DNA from 3 places in the Streptomyces sp. NPDC050485 genome. Region 2 is predicted to be linked to each of the others. Evidence: riboswitches for the same ligand, from Rfam matches in the RefSeq annotation. Region 2 holds a riboswitch; each other region holds the start of a gene.
The links. A riboswitch is a leader RNA that binds a small molecule or an ion and turns the genes downstream of it on or off. The one in region 2 is predicted to bind cobalamin.

Region 1 (6,575 bases), 400 kb from region 2:
GGGGGCGGCTGGCGGCGCGACGGCTGGACGCTGCCGCCCGCGCTCGACCTGGAGCACAACCCGTACGGCAAGGACGCCAAGGGCGGCAGCAGCGACACGTGCTACGGGCTGAGCCCGGCCGCGATGACCGGGTGGATCACCGGGTTCAGCGACGAGGTGCGGCTGCGCACCGGCCGCCGTCCGGTGATCTACACGACCGCACGCTGGTGGAACGACTGCACCGGCGGCAGCCGGGCCTTCGCCGCGACCCACGCCCTGTGGCTCGCCCGGTACGCCGCGACGCCGGGCGCGCTGCCGGCCGGCTGGTCGTACTGGACGTTCTGGCAGTACGCCAACGGCAGCGGCAGCCTTCCGGGTGATCAGAATCTCTTCAACGGGACTTTCGCGCAGCTGAAGCGGCTCGCGGCGGGCTGAGAGGCGGCTCGCGGTGGGCCGAGAGGGTTGAGAAGCGGCCACATACACCGCCACGCCCGCCTCAGTTCATCTTCCGTTCATCCAGGTTACTTACGTTCGTCCAGCCACTGACGTCGAACGATTGCCTGGGTAAATGGAACACATGACACTGCTGCTCGCGATTGTGATCGCAACAGCTCTCGTGTTCGATTTCACGAACGGTTTCCACGACACCGCCAACGCGATGGCCACCACCATCTCGACCGGCGCCCTGAAGCCCAAGACGGCGGTCGCCATGTCCGCCGCGCTCAACCTGGTCGGCGCGTTCCTGTCAGTGGAGGTCGCCAAGACGATCTCCGGCGGGATCATCGACGAAAAAGGCATCAGAACCGAGGTGATCTTCGCGGCGCTGGTCGGCGCCATCCTGTGGAACCTGCTGACCTGGCTGCTCGGCCTGCCGTCCAGTTCCTCGCACGCCCTGTTCGGCGGACTCATCGGCGCCGCGGTCATGTCGGCGGGCTGGTCCTCGGTGCACGGCTCGACCGTCGTCACCAAGGTGCTGCTCCCCGCGGCCGCCGCCCCGCTCGTCGCGGGCGTCGCCGCACTGCTCGCCACCAAGCTGACGTACCGGATCAACCGCCGCACCGGCGAGAAGGCCACCGCCAAGGGCTACCGCGCGGGCCAGATCGCCTCCGCCGGCCTCGTCTCGCTCGCCCACGGCACCAACGACGCCCAGAAGACGATGGGCATCATCACCCTCGCCCTGGTCGCGAGCGGTGTGCTGCACCCGGGTGCGAACCCCCCGCTGTGGGTCATCGTCTCGGCCGGCCTCGCCATCGCGCTGGGCACCTACCTCGGCGGCTGGCGCATCATCCGCACCATGGGCAAGGGCCTCACCGAGCTCAGGCCGCCGCAGGGCTTCGCCGCCCAGACCGGCGCCGCCGCGGTCATCCTGACCTCCTCGCACCTCGGCTTCTCGCTCTCCACCACCCAGGTCTGCACCGGCTCGGTCATGGGCGCGGGCCTCGGCCGCAAGGGCGGTGTGGTCCGCTGGTCCACCGCCACCCGCATGGTCGTCGCCTGGTGTCTGACGCTGCCGGCGGCCGGACTGGTCGGCGCGGGCGCGGAGTTCCTCACCCGGCAGGGCACGTGGGGCATCGCCGCCGTCGCGGTGCTCCTGGTCGCCGGTGCGGGCATCATCTGGTCGCTCTCGCGCCGCCAGCCCGTCGACCACACCAACGTCACCGCCGACGCGCCCGCCGAAGCGGCCGAGCCCGCCGGTGTCATCACCACCGCGATCGCCGCGGTCACCCCGCCGCCGACCGGCGCCGCCGCCGCGGCCACCGACCTCAAGGCCACGATCCAGGCCCCGGCCCCGGTGACCCCCGCCGACCCGCCCCGCCCGGCGACGGTCTGACCAGGTACAGGTAAGGAATCCTCATGCACATCGACTGGGCGGCTCTCGGCTCCGTCTTCGGCGTCAGCCTCGTGGTGACCGTCGGCCTGGTGGGCCTGTTCACCCTCGGCATCGTCGGCCTCGCCAAGCAGGAGGCCGCGGCCGCCGGCTCCGGCAACGTGGCCCTGGCGCGCACGAGTGCGTACGCCTGCTTCGCGCTCTGCGCGGCGGCCGTCGGGTACGGGATCTACTTGATCGTCGGCTGACCCGCACCGCACTCGCGAACCGCCCTCCGGCTCCGTCGGGGGGCGGTTCGCTGTGTGTCTCGGCACACTCTCGCGCCGCAGGTCAACGGCAAGTTGACGGGTGTTCTCGGTGCGTGGTGGACTGCACCGGCCAGCTACGGCGGCAGAAGAGGAAGCAGGTGCGAATCCGGCGCGGTCCCGCCACTGTCACCGGGGAGCCAATCCCCGCGAGCCAGGAACTCTCACCGCCGGTCACGTCGTACCAGGGCGCGGACACCCTGAGTGAGGACATACCGCCATGCGCGCCTGCCTGTTGAGAATCACCGCAGTTCCACGCGACGGCCTGGCGGGCTGAGCCCGTGCGGGCCGATCGCAGCTTCGCGTACGGCGCCACGGCCGGACTCCTCGGCGACCTCCTGCTCGGCGATCCGCGCCGTGGGCATCCGGTCGCCGCGTTCGGGCGGGCGGCCGGCGCCGTCGAGCGCGTGCTGTGGCGCGACCACCGCGGGTGGGGCGCGCTGCACACCGTCGTGTGCGCGGGCGGCGCCGCGGGCGCCGCTGCCCTCCTTTCCCGCGCCGTACGAGACCGTCCCGCCGCGGCCGCCGCGCTGACCGCCGCCGCCACCTGGATGGTGCTGGGCGGCACTTCGCTGGGCCGCGAGGCGCGGGCCATCGGCGGCGCGCTGGCCGCGGGCGATGTGGAGGTGGCCCGGGAGCGGCTGCCGCACCTGTGCGGGCGCGACCCGCAGTCCCTGGACGCGGACGGGATGGCCAGGGCCGTCGTGGAGTCGGTCGCCGAGAACACCTCGGACGCGGTGGTCGGCGCCCTGGTGTGGGGCGCGCTGGCCGGAGTGCCCGGGCTCGTGGGGTTCCGGGCGGTCAACACCCTGGACGCGATGGTCGGGCACAAATCGGCCAAGTACCGCAGGTACGGCTGGGCTTCGGCGCGCCTGGACGATGTCGCGGGCTGGCCGGGCGCCCGGCTCACCGCCGTCCTCGCTGTGCTCGCCGGGCCGGACACGAGGGGCGCCATACGGGCCTGGCGCGCCGATGCCGCCCGGCACCCGAGCCCCAACGCGGGCCCGGTCGAGGCCTCGTTCGCGGGGGCCCTCGGCGTACGCCTGGGCGGCACGCTCTCCTACGGAGGGCGCGTCGAGCACCGGCCGGTCCTGAACGCATCCGGGCGGGCCGTCGAAGTCGCGGACATCGAGCGGGCGGTACGGCTCTCGCGCCGGGTGGGCTGGCTGACGCTGGCCGCCGCCGTCGCCACGAGGGCCGCTGTGAGGAAGGGACGTACATGGGTGGCGGGCTGCTGATCGCGGGCACGACCTCCGACGCGGGCAAAAGCGTCGTCACGGCCGGGATCTGCCGCTGGCTGGTGCGCCAGGGCGTCAAGGTCGCGCCCTTCAAGGGGCAGAACATGTCGCTGAACTCGTTCGTCACACGCGGGGGCGCGGAGATCGGGCGGGCGCAGGCGATGCAGGCGCAGGCGGCGCGCGTGGAGCCGAGCGCGGTCATGAACCCGGTGCTGCTCAAGCCGGGGAGCGACCGTTCGAGCCAGGTAGTGCTGATGGGCAGGCCCGTGGGCGAGTTGAGCGCCCGCGGCTACCACGGAGGCAGGCAACAGGCACTGCTCGGCACCGTCCTGGAGTGCCTGGAGGAGCTTCGGGGCACGTATGACGCCGTGATCTGCGAGGGGGCGGGCAGCCCGGCCGAGATCAATCTGCGGCGGACCGACATCGTCAACATGGGTATCGCGCGGGCCGCGCGGCTGCCCGTGGTCGTGGTCGGCGACATCGACCGGGGCGGGGTGTTCGCCTCGTTCTTCGGGACGACGGCGCTACTGAGCCCCGAGGACCAGGCGCTGATCGCCGGGTACGTCGTCAACAAGTTCCGGGGCGATGTGTCCCTGCTTGAGCCCGGCATCGAGATGCTGCGCGGCCTCACCGGCCGGCCCACCTACGGGATCCTGCCGTACGCCCACGGCCTCGGCATCGACGAGGAGGACGGCCTCAGGGTGTCGATGCGCGGGGCGGTGCGCGAATCGGTCGTGGCGCCGCCGGTCGGCGAGGACGTGCTGCGCATCGCGGTGTGCGCGGTGCCGCTGATGTCCAACTTCACGGACGTCGACGCGCTCGCCGCCGAACCCGGCGTGGTCGTCCGCTTCGTGGACCGGCCCGAGGAACTCGCCGACGCGGACCTGGTGGTGGTGCCGGGAACGCGCGGCACGGTCCGCGCGTTGGAGTGGCTGAGGGAGCGGGGGCTGGCGGCAGAGCTGGTGCGCAGGGCGGCCGAGGGGCGCCCGGTGCTCGGAATCTGCGGCGGTTTCCAGCTGCTCGGCGAACACATCGAGGACGAGGTCGAGTCGAAGGCGGGCTCGGTGGCGGGCCTCGGCCTGCTGCCCGTACGGGTGCGGTTCGCCGCCGAGAAGACGCTCGCGAGGCCCGTCGGCGAGGCCTTCGGCGAGCAGGTGGAGGGGTACGAGATCCACCACGGCGTCGCCCAAGTCCTGGGCGGGGAAGCCTTCTTGGACGGTTGCCGGGTGGGCGCGGTCTGGGGCACGCACTGGCACGGCTCGCTGGAGAGCGACGGGTTCCGGCGCCGGTTCCTTGAGCAGGTCGCCCAGGCCGCGGGCCGCCGGTTCGTGCCCGCCCCCGACACGTCGTTCGGCGCGCTGCGCGAGGAACAGCTGGACCGGCTCGGCGACCTGATCGAAGAACACGCGGACACCGACGCCCTGTTGAGGCTGATCGAGCAGGGCCCGCCCGCCGGGCTGCCGTTCATCCCGCCGGGGGCGCCGTGAGCGCGCCCCGCAGAGCCGGCGAGAGCCTGCCGCACCCCCTGCCCGGCCCCGCCGGCAACGATCGACCGCCCCTCGAAGGAGTGATCAGCACATGAGCACCCGGTATCCGTTCACCGCCGTCGTCGGCATGGACGACCTGCGCCTTGCGCTGCTCCTGAACGCCGTCAGCCCGGCCGTGGGCGGTGTCCTCGTCCGGGGCGAGAAGGGCACCGCGAAGAGCACGGCCGTCCGGGCCCTCGCGGATCTGCTGCCCGAGGTGGCGGTGGTGGCGGGCTGCCGCTTCAGCTGCGACCCCGACGCACCCGACGCGCAGTGCCCGGACGGGCCGCACGAGGCCGGACCGGGCGCCGCCCGCGCCGCGCGCATGGTCGAGCTCCCGGTGGGCGCCTCCGAGGACCGCCTGGTGGGCGCCCTCGACATCGAGCGCGCCCTCGGCGAGGGCGTGAAGGCCTTCGAGCCGGGCCTGCTCGCGGACGCCCACCGCGGCATCCTGTACGTGGACGAGGTCAACCTCCTGCACGACCACCTCATCGACCTGCTGCTCGACGCCGCCGCCATGGGGTCCTCGTACGTCGAGCGCGAAGGCGTCTCCGTACGGCACGCCGCGCGGTTCCTGCTCGTGGGGACGATGAACCCCGAAGAGGGCGAGCTGCGGCCGCAGTTGCTCGACCGGTTCGGCCTGACCGTCGAGGTCGCCGCCTCCCGCGAGCCCGGGCAGCGGGTGGAGGTGGTGCGGCGCCGGCTGGCGTACGACGACGACCCGGCCGCGTTCGCCGCGCGCTGGGCCGGCGAGGAGGGCGAGCTGCGGGCCCGGATCGTGACCGCGCGCGAACTCCTGCCCTCCGTCGTGCTCGGGGACGCGGTGCTGCTGCAGATCGCCGCCACCTGCGCGGCGTTCGAGGTGGACGGGATGCGCGCCGACATCGTCATGGCGCGGACCGCGACCGCGCTGGCCGCCTGGGACGGGCGTACGGACGTGACGTCCGAGGACGTGCGGCAGGCCGCGCTGCTCGCGCTGCCGCACCGGCGCAGGCGAAACCCCTTCGACGCGCCGGGACTTGACCAGGACAAGCTCGACGAGACCCTGGAGCAGTTCAAGGACGAGACCGAGGGTGACGACGATCCGGATCCGGGCCCCGAAGGACCGGGCGGTCCCGGCGGGGGCGGTGGCATCCCGCCGCAGGGCGACTCCCCCGAGAACCCGGCCGAGGCCCCGGAGGCCGCCGAGGCTCCGGAGGCGGCCGGCTCCCCCGCCCCCGGCGGCCCCGGCGAGCGGGCCGCGGTCAAGGCCGCCGAGCCGTTCCGTACGAAGATGCTGAGTGTGCCCGGTCTCGGCGAGGGCGCGGCGGGCCGCCGCTCGCGGGCCCGTACCGACCACGGCAGGACGACCGGTTCGCGGCGGCCCCAAGGGGCCCTCACCAAGCTGCACTTGGCGGCGACCGTGCAGGCCGCGGCCCCCCACCAGCGGGCGCGCGGCCGTTCGGGCCGCGGTCTCGTGGTGCGGCGGGACGATCTGCGCCAGGCCACCCGCGAGGGCCGCGAGGGCAACCTGGTGCTGTTCGTGGTGGACGCGTCCGGGTCGATGGCGGCCCGGCAGCGGATGAGCGCGGTCAAGGGCGCGGTGCTCTCGCTACTGCTCGACGCCTACCAGCGGCGCGACAAGGTCGGTCTGATCACCTTCCGCGGCAAGGACGCCGAGGTGGCGCTGCCGCCCACCTCGTCGGTGGACGCGGCGGCG
Region 2 (6,575 bases):
GTGACGGTGTACGAGAACGCGGACGCGCTGTTCGCCGACTGCGACGCGGTCGCCTTCGCGCTGCCCCCGGACGTGCAGGCCCCGCTCGCGGTGCGGGCCGCCGCGGCCGGCTGCCATCTGCTGCTCGACAAACCGGTCGCCACGAGCGTCGAGGGTGCCCGCGCGGTGGCCGCCGCGGCCGAGCGCGCCCAGGTCGCCTCGGTCGTCTTCTTCACCCTGCGGTTCGCACGGGAGACCGCCGCCTGGGTGGCCCGACAGGCCGCCGTGGACGGCTGGTTCACCGGCCGCGCCCAGTGGTACGGCTCGCTGTTCATACCGGGCGCCGACCGCGGCCCGTACGCCGCCTCGCCCTGGCGCGGCGAGAAGGGGGCCCTGTGGGACGTCGGCCCGCACGCGCTGGCCGTGCTCACCGGGGTGCTCGGCGAGGTGACCGGGCTGACGGCGGCGGCGGGCCCGGGCGACACCGCCCATCTGATCCTGCGCCACGCCTCGGGCGCCTCCAGCACCGCGGACCTGAGCTTCACCGCGCCGCCGGCGGCGGCGGGCGTCGAGGTCGCGGTGCTGGGGGCGGCGGGGGCGGCGGTGATGCCCGGGTGGAGCGGCGCGCTCGACGCGTTCGGCGCGGCGGTCGACGCCCTGCTCGGCGCGGCCCGCACCGGGGTGCCGCACCCGTGCGACGCCCGGTACGGGGCCCGGGTGACCGAACTGCTGGCCCAGGCGGAGGAGCAGCTCGGCAGAGGGTGACGCCGGACTGGTCAACTGCCGTGCGGATGGGGCAGTTGACCGGAGGAGGCCGCCGAGTCCGACGCATAGCGACCAACTTCCGTATGTGTGACGGCAGTTGACCGGATTCCACGCGCGAGTCCGGCGCCTACCGCCTCAGGGCTTCCCGTACCGCGTCGTCGGTGCGGGCCACCACCGCGGAGCCGTCGTCCGCCGTGATGATCGGACGCTGGATCAGCTTCGGGTGCTCGGCGAGCGCCGCCACCCAGCGCTCGCGCGCGGCCTCGTCGCGCGGCCAGTCCTTCAGACCGAGCTCCTTGGCAACGGGCTCCTGGGTGCGCGTGATGTCCCACGGTTCGAGGCCTAGCCGGCCGAGCACGGCCCGGATCTCCTCCTTCGAGGGCACGTCTTCGAGATAGCGGCGCACCGTGTACTCGACGCCCTCCGCGTTCAGCAGGGTCACCGCGCTACGGCACTTCGAACAGGCCGGGTTGATCCAGATCTCCATGCCGCCAGGCTACCCGCGCAGGGCCCCAAAGCCCGTCTGGCCAGCGCCGATTGTCAGTGCCTGGCAGTAAAATCGAGGGAGTAAGTGAGGGTTCCCGACTGTCCAGGAGGATGCCCATGACCGCTGCCGTACTCGCGTCGCACGCCCCGAAACAGCTGTCCCTTCAGCCCCTTCGCAAGGTGCCGCTGCCCGCCGGGCGGCCGCGGATGTGGTACGAGACCCACAACCGGCGTCTGAAGGCCATGCGGCTTGCCATCGCCCTGCTCGACACGGGTGTGTACCGGCCGGAGCAGGCGCCCAACCGGAAGATACGCACCACCGCCGCGCTCATCGGAGTGCATCCGCCGTCGGACACGACCTGCCGGATGGTGCGTGCGCTGATCCGCGACGGCCGCTGACCCGACGAGCTGACCCGACGAAGGGGGTCGTGCCTTCGGGCGTCCGAAGGCACGACCCTGCTTCCTTTCAGCAGGGCGGCTGTCGTGTCCCCTTCGGCAGGGCGGCCGTCCTGCTTCCTTTCGGCGGGGCGCCGTTCTGGCGGGCCGCGCGCTAACTTCCCGCCGCTGCCGCCGGATCGGCCGCGTACTCGTCGAGGAGGCGCGCGGTCGCCTCGTCCACCACCCGGTAGCGCACCACGCGCCCCTCCTTCTCGCCGGCGACCGCTCCGGCGGCCCGCAGCAGCCGCAGGGCCTGTGAGACGGCCGGGTCGCGCATGCCGGTCGCCACCGCCAGATCGGAGACGGCGAGCGGCCCTGCCCGGTGCAGGGCGAGCAGCAGCGCGAGCCGGTTCGGGTCGGCGAGCAGCGAGAACCGCTCCGCCCAGGCCCGTACGCGACCGGGGTCGCCGATCGCCGCGATGGCGTCGCAGACGCGGTGGCCGTCGATGGTGCGGTGGCCGGCGCGCTCGGCGGGGACGAGATGCATGCCCGCATCTTCGCAGGGGCGGGCCGGAGTTCCGCGTGTGATCTTCGATACCTGCACGGTTGTGCAGCTGTGCAGGCAACTCTCGTGCGTCTAGGGTGGTCCGGCCGTGGTGTTCGGGAAGACCGGTGCGAAACCGGAGCGGCCCTCGCCACTGTGATCGGGTTCCCCCAGGGGAGCTTCCGTCCCCCAGAACGCCACTGGCCAGCATCCACCTGGCTGGGAAGGCCGGGACGGACGCATCCGCCCGTCAGCCAGGAGACCGGCCGCGGCATCTCACGAAGTGATCCACGAGGTGCTGGAGCGTGACCGCATGACCCTGCCCATCCGCACGTCCCCCGAGGCGAGCGCCGCCTCGCCGTCCTTCCACTGGCGCCGCGAGGACACCGTCCGCACCGCCATTCTGCTGGTTGTCATAGCCGCACTCCACGTCGTCGCCTTCGGCGTCCTGTTCCTGCTCGTGGCCCCCGGGCACTACGAGATCGGCACCAAGACCTTCGGCGTCGGCCTCGGCATCACCGCGTACACCCTCGGCATGCGGCACGCCTTCGACGCCGACCACATCGCGGCCATCGACAACACCACGCGCAAGCTGATGGCCGACGGCAAGCGGCCGGTCTCCGTCGGCTTCTGGTTCGCGCTCGGCCACTCCAGCGTGGTCGTCATCATGGCGGCCCTGGTGGCCGGCGGCGCCCAGCTCGCGGGCACCCTCATGAACGAGAACTCCCGCACCCACCAGGCACTCGGCGTCGTCGGCACCACCGTGTCCGGCTCGTTCCTCTACCTGATCGCCGCGCTCAACCTGGTGGCTCTGTTCGGCATCCTGAAGGTGTTCCGCGCGATGCGCGAGGGCGCGTACGACGAGCAGGAGCTCGAAGCCCACCTGGACTCGCGGGGGTTCATGAACCGCATCCTGGGACGCTTCACCAAGTCCATCTCCCGGCCCGGCCAGATGTTCCCACTGGGCTTCCTCTTCGGCCTCGGCTTCGACACCGCGACCGAGGTCACCCTGATGGTGATGGCCGGCACGGGCGCCGCCGCCGGACTGCCCTGGTACGCGATCGTCTGCCTGCCGCTGCTCTTCGCCGCCGGGATGAGCCTGTTCGACACGCTCGACGGCACGTTCATGAACTTCGCGTATCAGTGGGCGTTCTCGAACCCGGTCCGCAAGGTCTACTACAACCTCACCATCACCGGCCTGTCGATCGCCGTGGCGTTCTTCATCGGCACCATCGAACTGGTCGGCGTCCTGCGCGAGAAGCTCGGCCTCGACGACCCGGTCAGCGGCTGGATCGCGGCGCTGAACCTGGACAACGTGGGCTTCGTGATCGTCGGCCTGTTCGTGGTGGTGTGGGCGGCGGCACTGGCGTACTGGCGCCTTGCGAAGGTGGAGCAGAAGTGGGCGGGGCGGACGGCGGACGCCTGAGCGCGCCCCCTCGGCGCCGGTGTCTGGACCCCGCCCGGGCCCGCGGTTCGGACACCGGCCCTCACCCGTCCCCGCCGCTGCGCGGCCCCGGCACGCCGCGGTCGTTCTGGAGCCGCCACAACTCCCTGAACAGCCCGTCCGCCGCGACGAGTTCGGCGAACGCGCCCTCCTGGATGACCCGCCCCCGGTCGAGTACGACGATGCGGTCGGCCACCGCGACGTTCGCCAGGCGGTGGGTCACCAGGACCACCGCCCGGTCCCGGGCGATCCGCCGCAGCCCGGTGAAGATGCGGTGCTCGGCGCGGGCGTCCAGCGCGCTGGTCGGCTCGTCCATCACCAGCAGCCCGGCCGGCCGGTGGAAGGCCCGCGCGATCGCGATCCGCTGCCACTGCCCGCCGGACAGCTCCACACCTCCGAACCACTCCCGCGCGAGCAGCGTGTCGAGCCCGCTGCGCAGCCCGTCGACCACCTCGGCGGCGCCGGAGTGGGCGGCGGCCCGGCGTACCGCCTCGTCACCCCCGTGCGGCTGCCCCAGCGTGATGTTGTCGCGCGCGGACATCGGCCAGTGCGCGAAGTCCTGCGGCACGACGGCGGTCTGCCGCCACAGGGCGAGCGGATCGCACCGCTCGACCGGCACCCCGTCCCAGGTCACCGACCCTTCCGTGGGCAGATAGAGCCCGGTGAGCAGTTTGCTGAGGGTGGTCTTGCCGGACCCGTTCTCGCCGACGAGCGCCAGCACCTCGCCCTTGCGCACCTCCACGGTCACCTTCTCCAGGGCGGGCCGGTCGCCGCCCGGATAGCAGAACGTCAGCGAGTCGGCCCGTACGACGTCCGGCGCGGGCGGTGCCAGCGGGCCGCGCCGCATCCGGTGCCCGCCGGCCTCCTCGATGAACTCCGCCCAGTCGTCCAGGTAGAGCCCGGTCCGGAACAGCCGGGTGCCGTACCCGACCACACCGCGCAGCGAGGAGGCGACCGTGCGCAGCGCGAACACCGCGGTGCCTGCCGACGCCACCGACATCCGCCCCGACGCGAGCAGCCAGGCCAGCGCGCCCCACACCACCCCGGCCGCGACACCGCCCGCGAGCGCCCCGAGCACCGAGTAACGGGCGCCCTGGTGCACGGCCTTGTCGGTCGCGGCGTCCACCCGCTGCCCGATCGCCCGGTACCTGTCGAGCAGGAACTGGGCCATCGTGCAGGACCGCAACTGGTCGGCGGTGTCCTTGTCGATCACGAACCAGCGCAGCAGACTCAGCGTCCGCCGCTGCGCGCTCATCGCCCGCGACGCCTCGTAGTGCACCCGCGCGGCCTTGACCCCGGCGATCCCCTGCGGCAGCGCGGCCAGCAACAGCAGGGGGAGCAGCGCGGGATGCAGTACGGTCACGACCCCGGCCGCCGCGACGAGCGAGGCCACGCACGCCATCAGGTCCTGCGAGTCGGTGAGCAGCTGCTGCGCGACCTCCGCGCCCCGGTCTGCCGCCTCCCGCTTGTCGTTGAACCCCGGCTGGTCGTACGCCGACAACTCGGCCCGTACGGCGGCCGCCAGCATCTGCATCTCGGCCTCGCGGGAGATCCGCGGCGAGAGCCGGCCGGAGATGTTGACCACCACGATCCCGAGCAGCGCGCGCAGCCCGGCCGCCGCCGCGAGCACCGCGATCGACGGCAGCGCCTCGCGCACCCGCTCGGTGATGTCGCCGCTCGCGATCAACGCGGTGATCGTACGCGTCGTGGCGAGCAGCCCGAACGCCTCGAAGAACCCCGACAGAGCCTGACAGCAGAGCAGCAGCACAACGGCCCGCCGGTCCACCCGCCAGGCCAGCGCCAGCGCCCTGCGCACCAGCTGGGGCAGCCGCCTGGCCATGCCCCGGGTGGTCACGGGATGGCGCTCCAGCACCTCCAACGAGCCCGACCGGTACCGCAGTTCCTCATCGACCGGCCGCTCACCCACATCCTCCGCCATGCCGCCCCCCTCCGCTCGGAATCTGCCCACTTTCCCGCACAAAGCGCCCAACTGCCCCTGCTTGTACGGTGATCCACCCGATAGGGGGGAGCGGAAACGCGGCGAGCCCCGCCGCCCGGAGGGGCAGCGGGGCTCGGGCGCGGTGAACCCGTGCGGTCTAGATGTCGAAGTACAGCTCGAACTCGTGCGGGTGCGGGCGGAGCTGGATCGGGGCGATCTCCGCCGTGCGCTTGTAGTCGATCCAGGTCTCGATCAGGTCGGAGGTGAAGACACCGCCGGCCTGGAGGTACTCGTTGTCCGCCTCCAGGGCTTCGAGGACGGCCGGCAGCGAGGTCGGGACCTGCTGGACGTTGGCGTGCTCCTCGGGGGCCAGCTCGTAGAGGTCCTTGTCGATCGGCTCGGCCGGCTCGATCTTGTTCTTGATGCCGTCCAGGCCCGCGAGGAGGAGCGCGGAGAAGGCGAGGTACGGGTTGGACGACGGGTCCGGGGCGCGGAACTCGACGCGCTTGGCCTTCGGGTTGGAGCCCGTGATCGGGATGCGCATCGCGGCGGAGCGGTTGCGCTGCGAGTAGACCATGTTGACCGGCGCCTCGAAGCCCGGGACCAGACGGTGGTAGGAGTTCACCGTCGGGTTGGTGAAGGCGAGCAGCGAGGGGGCGTGCTTGAGGATGCCGCCGATGTAGTAGCGGGCGATGTCCGAGAGGCCCGCGTAGCCCTGCTCGTCGTAGAACAGCGGGTCGCCGCCGGCCCACAGGGACTGGTGGACGTGCATGCCCGAGCCGTTGTCGCCGAAGATCGGCTTCGGCATGAAGGTCGCGGTCTTGCCGTTGCGCCAGGCGACGTTCTTCACGATGTACTTGAAGAGCATCAGGTCGTCGGCCGCGGCGAGCAGCGTGTTGAACTTGTAGTTGATCTCGGCCTGGCCGGCCGTGCCGACCTCGTGGTGCTGGCGCTCGACCTGGAGGCCGGAGTTCTCCAGCTCCAGGGAGATCTCGGCCCGCAGGTCGGCGAAGTGGTCGACCGGCGGGGCCGGGAAGTAG
Region 3 (6,575 bases), on a different contig from region 2:
TGCCTACACCGAACTGCTGGTGCGCACGTGCCACAGACGCGGTGCGCACGCCATCGGGGGCATGGCCGCACACGTCCCCAGCCGCGACGCGCAGGCCAACGAGGCGGTCTTCGCCACGGTGCGGCTCGACAAGGAACGCGAGGCCGAAGACGGCTTCGACGGCTCCTGGGTCGCTCACCCCGCGCTCGTCCCGCTCTGCCGCGAGGTCTTCGACGGGGTGCTCGGCACCCGCCCGCACCAGATCGACCGCACCCGCAACGACGTCGAGGTGACGGCGACACAGCTCCTGTCCGTGCGCCGTATCAGTACGCCGCCCACATCCGAGGGGCTGCGCACCAACATCGCGGTCGCCGTGCGCTACTTCGCCGAATGGCTGCGCGGCCGCGGAGCCGTCGCCCTGCAGGGGCTGATGGAGGACGCCGCCACCGCCGAGATCGCCCGCGTGCAGATCTGGCAGTGGCTGCGACACCGCGTCGTCGAGCGCACCACGGTAGTGGAACTCCTGGAGGACGAACTCGCAGCCCTCGGCGCGGAGTACCCCTGGGCCGCCGTGGACGAGGTCCGCGCGCTCTTCGAACGGACCGCCCTGGCCGGTCCGTTGCCCGCCTTCTTCACCACCGATGCGTACAGCCGCCACTTGGTGCACCGTCTGGAGGGACAGTCATGACCAGAGTCATCAGCCGGATCGGCGTGGTGGGCGGCGGCCAGATGGGCGCCGGGATAGCCGAGGTCTGCGCCCGCGCCGGACTCGACACCGTCGTCTGCGAGGCAGACGCCATCGCCGCCCGCGGCGCACGGGAGCGGATCGCCATCTCGCTCGAACGCGCCGTCCAGCGCGGCAAGCTGGACCGCGTCACCGCCGAGGACGCGCTGGCCCGCACGGTCTTCACCGGCAGTCTTGACGACCTGGCCGACCGCCATCTCGTCATCGAGGCGGTGGTGGAGAGCGCGGCGGTGAAGACCGAGGTGTTCGCAGCCCTGGACAAGATCGTCGAGGATCCCGGGGCGATCCTCGCCACCAACACCTCCGCCATCCCGGTCATGCGCCTGGGCATGGCCACCCGGCGCGCCGACCGCGTTCTCGGACTGCACTTCTTCAACCCCGCCCCCGTCCTGCCCCTGGTCGAGGTCGTCTCCTCGCTGCACACCGCCCCGGAGACCGTCACCGCCGTACAGGACTTCGTCACGCACACCTTGGGCAAGACGGTCGTCCGCTCCCAGGACCGGGCCGGATTCGTCGTCAACGCACTGCTGATTCCCTACCTCCTCTCGGCGATCCGCATGGCCGAGTCAGGCTTCGCCACCGCCGCCGACGTGGACGCGGGCATGGAGCTGGGCTGCGCGCACCCCATGGGGCCGCTGAAGCTGGCGGACCTGATCGGCCTGGACACGGTCGCCTCCATCGCCGAATCCCTCTACGCGGAATTCAAGGAACCCCTGTACGCCCCGCCGCCGCTGCTCCTGCGCATGGTGGAAGCCGGGCTGCTCGGCCGCAAGAGCGGCCGCGGGTTCCACATCTACGACCGGGGCTGAGGGGCCCGGGTCTGCCGCCGGGGGCTGAGGGGCCCGCGGCTGCTGTGGAGTGGGGCGCGGAGCAGATAGCTGAGACTGCTCCGCGCCCCTTCACCCATGCGCCGGGGCCTCGCCCGCGTCTCATTTCGCATTCCGGAATATGAACAATGCTGTCCTGGATGCCATCTGCCCTCTACTGTGACCAGTGCAGCTGGTTCGCCCTGTCCACCAGACAGACGCGTCGTAAGAGGGAACCCGGTGGGAATCCGGGACTGCCCCGCAGCGGTGAGTGGGAACGACCGCCGTCATACGCACTGGATCCCTCCGCGGACCTGGGAAGCGACGGCCAGTAGGAACCTGCCTCGGCAGAGTGCCCACGAGTCCGAAGACCTGCCCGTTGCCCGCACGTGACCGATCGCGTGCGGACATCCCGGTGACCTCGTGGGCGGGTCGGCGTACATATCAGACGGAGCACCGTGCCAGTGGCGCGTGTGGGCTCCGTCCGGTTCGTCATCCCTTCGCGTCCGTGTCCCGTCTCCGGGATTCTCAGGAGTCATCTCGCGAAGGAGATTTCCGTGACAGCGAAGTCCGCAGCCGCGGCAGCACGGGCCACCGTGTACGGCTACCCCCGCCAGGGCGCGAACCGCGAACTGAAAAAGGCGATCGAGGGCTACTGGAAGGGCCGCGTCACCGCCGCCGCCCTGAAGGAGACCGCCGAGGGCCTGCGCCGTTCGAACTGGCAGCAGTTGGCCGACGCCGGTATCCACGAGGTGCCGACCGGTGACTTCTCGTACTACGACCACGTCCTGGACACCAGTGTCATGGTCGGCGCTGTCCCCCAGCGACACCGCGACGCCGTCGAATCCGACGCGCTCGACGGCTACTTCGCGATGGCCCGCGGCACCCAGGACGTCGCACCCCTGGAGATGACCAAGTGGTTCGACACCAACTACCACTACCTGGTGCCCGAGTTGGGGCCGGACACCCTCTTCACCGCCGACTCCACCAAGCAGGTCGCCGAACTGACGGAAGCCCTCGCGCTCGGCCACAGCGCACGCCCCGTCCTCGTCGGCCCCGTCACCTACCTGCTGCTCGCCAAGCCCACCCCCGGCATCGCCACCGACTTCGACCCGCTGACCCTCCTGGACCGGCTGCTCCCCGTGTACGCCGAGGTCCTCGCCGACCTGCGCGCGGCCGGTGCCGAGTGGGCGCAGTTGGACGAGCCCGCCCTCGTCCAGGACCGCACCCCGGCCGAGCTCAACGCGGCCGCCCGCGCCTACCGCGACCTGGGCACCCTCACCGACCGGCCCAAGCTCCTGGTCGCCTCGTACTTCGACCGGCTCGGGGACGCGCTTCCCGTCCTGGCGAAGGCCCCGATCGACGGCATGGCCCTCGACTTCACCGAGGCGGCCGGCGCCAATCCGGACGCGCTCGCCGCCGTCGGAGGACTGCCCGGCAAGCGTCTGGTCGCCGGCGTCGTCAACGGCCGCAACATCTGGATCAACGACTTCGAGAAGTCCCTGTCCACCCTCGGGACGCTGCTCGGTCTGGCCGACCGGGTCGACGTGGCGGCCTCCTGCTCGCTCCTGCACGTGCCGATCGACGCGGCGGCCGAGCGGGACATCGAGCCGCAGATCCTGCGCTGGCTGGCCTTCGCCCGCCAGAAGACGGCGGAGGTCGTCACGCTCGCGCGCGGCCTCACCGAGGGAGCCTCGGCGATCACCGCCGAACTCGCCGCCAACCAGGCCCGCTTGGCATCCCGGGCACACTCCCCCATCACCCGCGACCCGGCCGTCCGGGCCCGCGTGGCCGCCGTCACCGACACGGACGGCCGCCGCTCCGCTCCGTACGAGGAGCGGGCCGCGGCCCAGCGCGCCCACCTCAAGCTGCCGCTGCTGCCCACGACCACCATCGGCTCGTTCCCGCAGACCACCGAACTGCGCACGGCCCGCGCTGACTTGCGCGCGGGGCGCATCGACACCGCCGCGTACGAACAGCGCATCGAGAACGAGATCCGCGAGGTCATCGCCTTCCAGGAGAAGACCGGCATCGACGTCCTCGTGCACGGCGAGCCCGAACGCAACGACATGGTGCAGTACTTCGCCGAACAGCTCACCGGCTACCTCGCCACCCAGCACGGCTGGGTCCAGTCCTACGGCACCCGCTACGTCCGCCCGCCGGTCCTGGCCGGCGACATCTCGCGGCCCGAGCCGATGACGGTGCGCTGGACCAGTTACGCGAACTCGCTCACCGACCGCCCGGTCAAGGGCATGCTCACCGGCCCGGTCACCATGCTCGCCTGGTCCTTCGTCCGCGACGACCAACCGCTCGGCGACACCGCCCGCCAGGTCGCCCTCGCCCTGCGCGACGAGGTCAACGACCTGGAGGCATCAGGCACTTCGGTCATCCAGGTCGACGAACCGGCCCTGCGCGAAACCCTCCCGCTGCGCGCCGCCGACCACCCCGCCTACCTGGACTGGGCCACCGAGTCCTTCCGCCTCACCACCAGCGGCGTACGGCCGGACACGCAGATCCACACCCACATGTGCTACGCCGAGTTCGGCGACATCGTCCAGGCCATCGACGAACTCGACGCCGACGTCATCAGCCTGGAGGCCGCCCGCTCGCACATGCAGGTGGCCCGCGAACTGGCCGCACACGGCTACCCCCGCGAAGCCGGCCCCGGGGTCTACGACATCCACTCCCCGCGCGTCCCCTCCCCGGAGGAGGCATCCGCCTTGCTGCGCAAGGGACTTCAGGCCATCCCGGCGGACCGCCTCTGGGTCAACCCCGACTGCGGCCTCAAGACCCGCGGCTGGCCCGAGACCCGCGCCTCCCTGGAGAACCTGGCGACGGCGGCCCGTACCGTACGGGCGGAACTTGCTTGATTTTGAGCTGAGTCAAGGGCCGAGGGGTGGGCGCTCGCACCCCCTCTCGACCCTCCTACCCGTGAGGTCACCGCTTGTCCGGCCCCGAGCGGGCGCAGTACCTGCTGAGTCACCTGCCCTCTCAGGTGGTTTCGTCGTCGGTGACGATCCTGAACACGCCCTCGGCCAACAGTTTTTCGTCGAGGCGATTTCCCTCGAAGAATGCCACGCGCCGCTTGAGGCTGATGCCGTTGAACCGTCCCAGGATGCGCTTGGCCGCGTCGGCGAACCCCTCCTCCGTCGTGGCGACCGTGCCGATGGTGCCCTGCATCAGGTCTCCCGAGTGGGGGTCAACGAGGTTGCTCCACTCACCACTCGCGTTCCGGAACTGGATCAGAAAGGTATAGGTCTTATAGCCGGACATGCCGAAAACCGTACCGTAGCCTTGATCGGCGTAGGCGTTGTTCCCGCCGGAGAGCGAGATGGACCGTGCCAGTGCCCGCTGCGGAAGCAGAAGCGATATTCATGATCTATATCGACGGTCATGATCCAGATGCCGGGGAAGTCCGCCAGATCATGAAGGAGTTCGAGCGGGAGACGAGGCTCTGCCTGGCAGGCAACCACGTCGAACGCTGCCGTGGCGACGGCGATCTGGTCGAGGGGTACGGAACCTTCCTGGTCGACCTCTACGAGCGCCAGGGCAGGCTCTCGCACGGCGCGGCCGACCGGACGATCGTGCGTCGCCTCACGGTGAACGGAGTGGGACGGGTCGTGGCCGTGGTGCTCGCGCAGGAGTTCAACACGTGGGTGCGCGAGCTGATACCGCTTCACCTGGAACGACTCGCCGGGGCGGGGGAGTCCGCGGCTCGGCGGCCCGCGTTCTCCCGGCTCGGCGACGATCCGGCCCTGTCCTTCGTCGCGGGCGCACGGGACGGGGAGACACTCCAGTTCGGCGACCTCCAGATCACCGTGAGCCTGTTCCCGGAGACCGATCCGCAGCGCATCCGCGCGCTCATGCCCGGCGGCGATTATCCGCAGTTGCTCGCCGAACTGGGAATCACGGAGCAGGTGGAGGCCGAGGCTCGCCCCGCGGACCCCGACATCGCGCACTGGCTGCTCTGCGCGGACGGAAAGTTCCGCAGCGTCCACCTCGGCTACTTCAGCCCGTCGGGGACGAGGAGAAATGCGATTCTCCCCTATGACGTGCTGTCACCCGCGGATCAGCAATCGCTCAAGCGATTCATCTTCTGAGCCGGAATTGAGCCGGAATGGGGCGGGAGGCACGATGCGGAGAACGGCGGGCCAGCGGGCGGACTGTCCACACGGTCCACACCCGTACTCCTGCGGCCCACTCCACGAGGGCCTGTGCGTGCTCACCCACCGCGGTCGCGGCTGCGAGGCCGTCCACCCGATCTGCCCCGAGTGCGGGGCGCCGGCGCTGAACGTCGTCGTGCCGACGATCCTTGAGCGCATGCGGCACGAGGACGTCCGGACGCTTGCCCTGCGATGCCAGGCGTGCAACCGCGCCGAGTTCCGCTACAACCGCGACATGTTCTGCGACCGGTGCGAGTGGCTGATTCCCCGTGCCAACGAGCGGTTCGCCGCCGAGCCCGCCGGGCCGCCCGGCCACGCGCCGCCCACGCCCGCAGGCAGCATCGGGGCTTGGGGCTCGCAGGCCCTGTCCAAGCTCCGCAGCGCCGCCGAGTCCGGCGACCGCGACGCCCTCGACACCGCGATCGAGCTGTTCGACCGCATCGTGCGAGCACTCCCCGTCGGCGACGCGATGCGCCTGTCCGCGATGAGCAATCTCGGCATCGGACTGCGCATGCGCGCCGAGCAACGGCGCGACGGCGAGGACGCGGACGCCGCGGTCCGCGCGCTGCGCGAGGTGCTGGACGCCGGTCCCCCCGATTCCCCGCACCGCCCGCGCCACTCGACGAACCTGGGCAACGCGCTGTATACACGCGCCTTTCTCGACACGAGCCGCGACGGCGATCTGGACGAAGCCGCCGAGGCACATCGCGCGGCGGTCGCGGCGACTCCGCGCGGGGACCGCAGCCGGACCGGCCGCCTGGTCAACCTTGCCAGAACACTGCGCGGCCAATACGACCGCACAAGGCGCCGGGCCGATCTCGACACCGCGATCGAGGCGTGGCGCGAGATACTCGATACGATGCAGCGGGTCGATCCCCAAGC

Region 1: linked by a shared signal. The riboswitch ahead of ACIBK6_RS06905 (cobalamin biosynthesis protein) and the one ahead of ACIBK6_RS08715 (HoxN/HupN/NixA family nickel/cobalt transporter) in region 2 are both predicted to bind cobalamin.
Region 3: linked by a shared signal. The riboswitch ahead of metE (5-methyltetrahydropteroyltriglutamate--homocysteine S-methyltransferase) and the one ahead of ACIBK6_RS08715 (HoxN/HupN/NixA family nickel/cobalt transporter) in region 2 are both predicted to bind cobalamin.

The regions. Positions count from the first base shown of each region.
Region 1 covers NZ_JBITHR010000003.1:63,501-70,075, forward strand. Annotated here, with positions in the region: gene ACIBK6_RS06890 (lysozyme) at 1-414, shown strand, start outside; gene ACIBK6_RS06895 (anion permease) at 548-1,810, shown strand; gene ACIBK6_RS06900 (hypothetical protein) at 1,834-2,055, shown strand; cobalamin riboswitch at 2,155-2,297, shown strand; gene ACIBK6_RS06905 (cobalamin biosynthesis protein) at 2,394-3,350, shown strand; gene ACIBK6_RS06910 (cobyric acid synthase) at 3,332-4,837, shown strand; gene ACIBK6_RS06915 (putative cobaltochelatase) at 4,929-6,575, shown strand, end outside.
Region 2 covers NZ_JBITHR010000003.1:460,944-467,518, reverse strand. Annotated here, with positions in the region: gene ACIBK6_RS08735 (Gfo/Idh/MocA family protein) at 1-744, shown strand, start outside; gene ACIBK6_RS08730 (arsenate reductase family protein) at 872-1,231, opposite strand; gene ACIBK6_RS08725 (hypothetical protein) at 1,348-1,629, shown strand; gene ACIBK6_RS08720 (ArsR/SmtB family transcription factor) at 1,781-2,155, opposite strand; cobalamin riboswitch at 2,235-2,438, shown strand; gene ACIBK6_RS08715 (HoxN/HupN/NixA family nickel/cobalt transporter) at 2,466-3,578, shown strand; gene ACIBK6_RS08710 (ABC transporter ATP-binding protein) at 3,640-5,535, opposite strand; gene glnA (type I glutamate--ammonia ligase) at 5,693-6,575, opposite strand, start outside.
Region 3 covers NZ_JBITHR010000007.1:67,652-74,226, forward strand. Annotated here, with positions in the region: gene aceB (malate synthase A) at 1-667, shown strand, start outside; gene ACIBK6_RS16340 (3-hydroxybutyryl-CoA dehydrogenase) at 664-1,533, shown strand; cobalamin riboswitch at 1,708-1,925, shown strand; gene metE (5-methyltetrahydropteroyltriglutamate--homocysteine S-methyltransferase) at 2,088-4,400, shown strand; gene ACIBK6_RS16350 (hypothetical protein) at 4,522-4,803, opposite strand; gene ACIBK6_RS16355 (hypothetical protein) at 4,905-5,630, shown strand; gene ACIBK6_RS16360 (CHAT domain-containing protein) at 5,749-6,575, shown strand, end outside.